Linked DNA regions of Niveibacterium microcysteis. The protein of the gene in region 1 interacts with the protein of each later gene in a pairwise test. Links are inferred from orthologs where the notes say so. Each region holds a gene or a part of one and is shown in the gene's direction. Other genes may lie near its edges. The genes, in order: hflK and ftsH.

Evidence for each region.
Region 2: the proteins of hflK (region 1) and ftsH interact in binary tests that used the Escherichia coli proteins (3 or more experiments, as listed by UniProt). The link is inferred for Niveibacterium microcysteis from one-to-one orthologs.

Annotation. Positions count from the first base shown.
Region 1 is NZ_CP071060.1:3,424,809-3,428,087, reverse strand. Bases 33-2,994 are described here. They hold hflK (FtsH protease activity modulator HflK), read left to right. Parts: upstream 33-867; coding sequence 868-2,121; downstream 2,122-2,994. Other genes in these bases: hflC (protease modulator HflC), read left to right, coding at 2,121-2,994; hflX (GTPase HflX), read left to right, coding at 33-828. In the rest of the region: more of hflX, read left to right, coding at 1-32; more of hflC, read left to right, coding at 2,995-3,011; JY500_RS15550 (DUF2065 domain-containing protein), read left to right, coding at 3,015-3,200; JY500_RS15545 (ATP phosphoribosyltransferase regulatory subunit), read left to right, coding at 3,206-3,279.
Region 2 is NZ_CP071060.1:2,810,919-2,814,136, reverse strand. The notes cover bases 53-2,953. They hold ftsH (ATP-dependent zinc metalloprotease FtsH), read left to right. Parts: upstream 53-510; coding sequence 511-2,397; downstream 2,398-2,953. Other genes in these bases: folP (dihydropteroate synthase), read left to right, coding at 2,448-2,953; JY500_RS12760 (RlmE family RNA methyltransferase), read left to right, coding at 53-404. Outside these bases: more of JY500_RS12760, read left to right, coding at 1-52; more of folP, read left to right, coding at 2,954-3,218. UniProt on the Escherichia coli protein: Acts as a processive, ATP-dependent zinc metallopeptidase for both cytoplasmic and membrane proteins. Plays a role in the quality control of integral membrane proteins.

The DNA of each region.
Region 1 (3,279 bases):
GAGCTGCAGTGCCGCGTTGTCGATCGCAATGCGCTGATCCTCGATATTTTCGCGTTGCGTGCCAAGAGTCACGAAGGCAAGTTGCAGGTCGAGCTGGCGCAGCTTGAACATCTGGCAACGCGCTTGGTGCGGGGCTGGACCCACCTTGAGCGGCAGAAGGGTGGCATTGGCTTGCGTGGCCCGGGCGAAAAGCAGCTCGAAACCGACCGCCGTTTGCTCGGCGTGCGGGTAAAGGCACTGAAGGAGCGCCTCGCCCAGGTTGAACGCCAGCGCAAGACACGTCGACGTGCAAGGGAACGTCGCGACATTCCGACGGTCTCTCTAGTCGGTTATACGAACGCAGGCAAATCGACGCTGTTCAATGCGCTGACTAAGGCGGGTGCCTATGCGGCAGACCAGCTGTTCGCGACCCTCGACACGACCTCCCGCAGGGTGTTTCTTGGTCGTGGCACCGTGGTGTTGTCGGACACCGTAGGTTTCATCCGCGACTTGCCGCACTCTCTGGTGGCAGCGTTTCACGCGACCTTGGAAGAGACTGCAAGTGCTGATCTCTTGCTGCATGTGGTGGACAGCGCCAGCGACGACCGTGAAGCTCAGATCGAGGTGGTCAACAAGGTGTTGCAGGAAATCGGCGCAGGTGATGTGCCGCAGATTCTCGTGCTGAACAAGATCGATGCGACCCTAGCGGCGCCCAAGGTTGAGCGGGACGCCTGTGGTAACATCGCCCGCGTTTTTGTCAGCGCTCAGACTGGCGCCGGCCTTGATGGCCTGCGCGAAGCGCTCGCCGAGCTGTTGCTCGGCGAGGACGTGCCCGCAGAGCCGGGCTGATCTCCAAGGACCATCCCTATGGTCATCACCGGAATTCTCATGTCTCTCAACGACCCGCGCTGGGGCAACAACAATCAGGGTGGCGGCGACCGCGGCGGCAATCAAGGGCCGCCCGATCTGGAAGAGGTATGGCGCGATGTCAATCGCCGCCTGTCCGGCTTCTTTGGTCGCAAGGGTGGCGGCAGCGGCGACTCGGGCGGTAATTCGCCAAGCCCCGGCCAGATCGGTGGCGGCATCGGCCTGATCGTCGGCGTCGTCGCCGCGCTATGGCTTGCGAGCGGTTTCTACATTGTTGATGCGAGCCAGCGCGGCATCGTGCTGCGCTTCGGCAAGTTCATCCAGAGCACCGAACCGGGTTTGCGCTGGCGTTTGCCCTACCCGATCGAGACGCACGAACTGGTCAACCTGACTGGTGTGCGTACCGTCGAAATCGGCTATCGCGGCAGCGAGCGCAACAAGGTGTTGAATGAATCGCTGATGCTCACGGACGACGAAAACATCGTGAACATTCAGTTCGCGGTGCAGTACGTGTTGAAGGATCCGAAGGAATACCTGTTCAACAACCGTGAGCCGGACGCAAACGTCGTTCAGGCGGCGGAGTCCGCGATCCGCGAGATCGTCGGCAAGAGCAAGATGGACTTCGTGCTTTACGAGGGCCGTGAGCAGATTGCGACGAACGCCGCGACGCTGATGCAGGAAATCCTGGACCGCTATCAGGCGGGGATCATGATCTCCAAGGTGACAATGCAGAATGCGCAGCCGCCCGAGCAGGTGCAGGCGGCATTCGATGACGCGGTGAAGGCAGGGCAGGATCGCGAGCGTCAGAAGAACGAAGGTCAGGCCTATTTCAACGACGTCGTGCCGAAGGCCAAGGGCACGGCATCGCGCCTGTTCGAAGAGGCGGCGGGCTACCAGGCTCGCGTGATTGCGAACGCCGAAGGCGATGCCTCGCGCTTCAAGAGCATCGTCACCGAGTATGCGAAGGCGCCGGAGGTGACGCGCCAGCGCATGTACCTCGACACCATGCAGCAGATCTTTGCCAACACCACCAAGGTGATGGTCGATGCCAAGGGCAATGGCAATCTGCTCTATCTGCCGCTCGACAAACTGATGCAGGCGACCGCTCAGGGCCCAAGCGCGCCGGTGGCAGCGCCGGACGTCGCTGCGACCCCGAGTCGTCCGGCGAGCACGGCTGGCTCGGATCCGGTCGCGCCGCCGAAGGCCGATGTGCCGGTGCCTGCCGATTATCGTAGTCGCGAAGCCATGCGTTCGCGCGAAAGGGGAGAGCGCTGATGCGCGAACGTTTGCCTTTGCTCGCGGGGCTTGCTCTCGCGATCATCGCGGTGCTGTCGCTCGCCGTCTTTACGGTGGATCAGCGCCAGTACGCGATCGTTTTCCAGCTCGGCGAGATCCGTCGTGTCGCCAACGAGCCGGGTTTGTTCTTCAAGGTGCCGCTGGTGCAGAACGTGCGCTACTTCGACAAGCGCATCCTGACCTTCGAAACCAGCGATCCCGAGCGTTTCATCACCAGCGAAAAGAAGAACGTGCTGGTTGATCTGTTCGTGAAGTGGCGCATCGTCGATCCAAAGGCCTACTACACGGCTGTTGGCGGCGACGAAGCGCGCGCCCGTACCCGACTGGAGCAGACCGTGAACGCTGGTCTGCGCGAAGAGTTCGGCAAGCGCACCGTGCATGAAGTCGTCTCCGGCGAACGCGAGCGCATCATGAACGAGATGCGCAGCAAGGCCGACCTCGATGCGCGCAAGATCGGCGTGCAGGTGGTGGATGTTCGCCTCAAGCGCGTCGAGTTGCCGACCGAAGTCAGCGCCGCTGTCTTCAGCCGGATGGAGGCAGAGCGCAAGCGCGTTGCAAACGAGCTGCGCTCGCAGGGCTCAGCCGAGGCTGAGAAGATTCGCGCCGATGCTGATCGCCAGCGCGAAGTGATCATCGCCGAGGCCTACCGCGACGCGCAGAAGGTCAAGGGCGAGGGTGACGCGAAGGCGGCCGCCATCTACGCGGAAGCCTTCAATCGGAACCCCGAGTTCTACAGCTTCTACCGCAGTCTGGAAGCGTACCGCCAGAGCTTCAAGAACCGCAGCGACGTGCTGGTCGTCGATCCGGGCTCGGAGTTCTTCAAGTACTACCGCGGAGCCGGCAGCAACAAGGGCGGCGCCGGCAAGTAGGCCATGTTTGATACCCTGTTCATGGCCTTCGCACTGATGCTGGTGCTCGAAGGCCTGCTGCCCTTTCTGGCGCCCGGTGTGTGGCGCAAAGTCTTTTTGCAGGTTGCCAGCCTCGCAGACGGCCAAATCCGATTCATCGGGCTGACCTCAATGCTGGTCGGCCTGATTCTCCTGATCCTTTCGCACTGATACTCATGTCGTCGCCGCGCTGGGCTTTGCCCGACCATATTGAAGACGCATTGCCACTTGAGGCCGCTCGCCTTGAGGC
Region 2 (3,218 bases), 610 kb from region 1 along the record:
GTGGCGCGGTGATCGCACTCGATTTGCTGGATTTCGAGCCCATCAGCGGTGTTGACTTCATTCAGGGGGATTTTACTGAAGAGGCGATACTCGACGAACTGGTTCGTCGTCTGAACGGTCGACATGTGGACCTTGTGCTTTCCGACATGGCACCCAATATCTCGGGTATTGCGACGATTGACCAAGGGCGTTCGATCTACCTCTGCGAGCTGGCGCTTGATTTTGCCGAACGGCACCTGGTGGCGGGTGGCAACATGTTGGTGAAGGTCTTTCAGGGGTCTGGGTTCGACGAGTACCGCAAGGCGATGGGGCGCGTTTTTTCGCAGGTGCAGGTTCGCAAGCCGGCTGCATCACGCGACCGAAGCTCGGAAGTGTACTTGCTTGGTCAGACGAAACGTCTCTGATTGCACGGCCGGGCAGGGGCTGCGTTGGCGTCAGCCGTTGAACGGTCATAGAATGATCCGGTCTACTGTGGGGAGTGGCCCCGTTCGGGCCTGAGAAGGAAGCGACTTGAACAATCTTTTCAAGAATCTTGCGATCTGGTTGGTGATTGGCATCGTGCTGATGACCGTGTTCAACCAGTTCAATAGCCGGCAGACCGCGCAAAGCCAGATGGAATACTCCCAGTTCATGGAGGAAGCCAAGCAGGGGCGGATCGCCAAGGTCACCATTGAAGGCCGCACACTGCGTGCAACGACCCAGGACAACAAGCAGATCACGGTTTTTACGCCGGGTACGCAGGACCTCTGGATGGTTAGCGATCTGATGCGCTACGGCGTCAAGATCACGGCCAAGCCCGAAGAGGAGCAATCGCTCCTGATGAGCATCTTCGTCTCGTGGTTCCCGATGCTGCTGTTGATCGGCGTCTGGATCTTCTTCATGCGTCAGATGCAGGGCGGTGGCCGAGGCGGCGCCTTCTCGTTCGGCAAGAGTCGCGCTCGGATGCTGGACGAGTCGACCAATTCGATCACCTTTGCGGACGTCGCGGGATGCGACGAGGCAAAAGAGGAGGTCGCCGAGTTGGTCGACTTCCTGCGCGATCCGTCGAAATTCCAAAAGCTTGGTGGCCGGATTCCCAAAGGCGTGCTGATGGTCGGTTCGCCGGGTACAGGTAAGACGCTGCTTGCCAAGGCCATCGCCGGTGAGGCGAAGGTGCCGTTCTTCTCCATTTCCGGTTCTGACTTCGTTGAAATGTTTGTTGGCGTTGGTGCCGCACGCGTTCGCGACATGTTCGAGAATGCCAAGAAGCAGGCGCCTTGCATCGTCTTCATTGATGAGATCGACGCCGTTGGTCGCCAGCGTGGCGCGGGCCTTGGCGGCGGAAACGATGAACGCGAGCAGACGCTGAACCAGTTGCTGGTCGAAATGGACGGTTTTGAGGGTCAGACCGGCGTCATCGTGATTGCCGCAACGAACCGTCCGGATGTACTGGATCCAGCGTTGCTGCGTCCAGGCCGCTTCGACCGGCAAGTCGTCGTTCCACTGCCGGACATTCGCGGTCGCGAGCAGATCATCAAGGTGCACATGCGCAAGGTGCCTGTGTCACCTGACGTCGATGCGAACATTCTTGCGCGGGGCACGCCGGGCATGTCGGGCGCGGATCTGGCCAACCTTGTCAACGAGGCTGCACTGTTCGCCGCTCGCTCGAACAAGCGCCTGGTCGACATGGATGACTTTGAGCGCGCCAAGGACAAGATCTTCATGGGCGCCGAACGGAAGTCCATGGTGATCCTGCCGGAGGAAAAGAAGAAGACCGCTTACCATGAGTCAGGTCACGCGATTATTGGCTCAGTCCTCCCGGGTTGCGACCCGGTTCACAAAGTCACGGTGATTCCACGCGGACGGGCACTGGGTGTGACGTGGTCACTGCCGGAGATGGACCGTTTCAGTCTCTATCAAGACCAGATGCTGGCGCAGATCTGCATGCTGTTTGGCGGTCGCGTGGCAGAAGAAATCTTCGTCGGCAACGTCTCAACTGGTGCATCAAACGATTTTGAGCGTGCGACCAGCATCGCTCGCGACATGGTGACGCGCTACGGGATGTCCGAGGCGCTTGGACCGATGGTTTATGCCGAGAACGAGGGTGAAGTCTTCCTTGGAAGGTCGATCACGACACACAAGAATCTCTCGGAAGCGACACTTCAGAAAGTGGATACCGAGATCCGCCGGATCGTCGATGAACAGTACGCTTTGGCGAGAAAGATCCTCGAAGACAACCGCGATAAGGTTGAGGCAATGACGGCGGCTTTGCTGGAGTGGGAGACTATTGATTCCGACCAGATCGCTGACATCATGGCGGGCCGCCCGCCGCGTCCGCCCCACGCCAGTGGGCAGCCGAAACCCCCGGTGTCCGATGGCCCTGCCGATTCGACACCTAGCGCAACGGCTCCTGCCTGAGAAGAATTCCACAGTGAAAAGGGCCGGCTAAGCCGGCCCTTAGTTTTTGCATGAACGAAATTCGTCTCGGATCCTATCGCTTATCGGTCGCGCGTCCGCTGGTGATGGCGATTATCAATGCGACGCCAGACTCCTTCAGCGGCGACGGGCTGGCGGGTCGGCTGGATGCGCTCGTCGACAAGGCAAAGCGCGCGATTGATGCCGGGGCTCACATTCTGGATGTTGGTGGCGAATCGTCCCGTCCTGGGTCTTTGGGAGTGTCGGTCGACGAGGAGTTGGCCCGGGTTGTGCCTGTTGTCGAGGCCCTCGCAACCCTCGGCTGTCCAGTCTCGGTCGATACGGTTAAACCGTCGGTCATGCAGGCTGTAATCAGAGCTGGCGCGTCCATGATCAATGACATCAACGGGTTGCGCGAGCCGGGGGCGATCGACGCGATTGCCGAAAGCAACTGCGCCGTGTGCGTCATGCACATGCAGGGCCAACCGAGAAGTATGCAGACATCACCGGTCTACGCCGATGTCGTCGGCGAGGTGTATGCGTTCTTGAGCGATCGGTTCGATGCGCTTCGACAATCAGGTATTGACCAGAATCGTATTGTCGTTGACCCGGGCTTTGGCTTTGGCAAGACACTCGAACACAATCTGGCGCTATTCCGCGCGCTCGAATCGTTTCGAGCGATAAGGCCTGTCCTTGTCGGTGTCTCGCGCAAGACGATGCTCGGGCAACTCACTGGCTTTCCGGTCGATCAACGTGTCACGGCGAGCGCGGTAGCTGCTGTGGCGGCGGCCGCTCGCGGCGCTGCGATCTTGCGGGTCCACGAC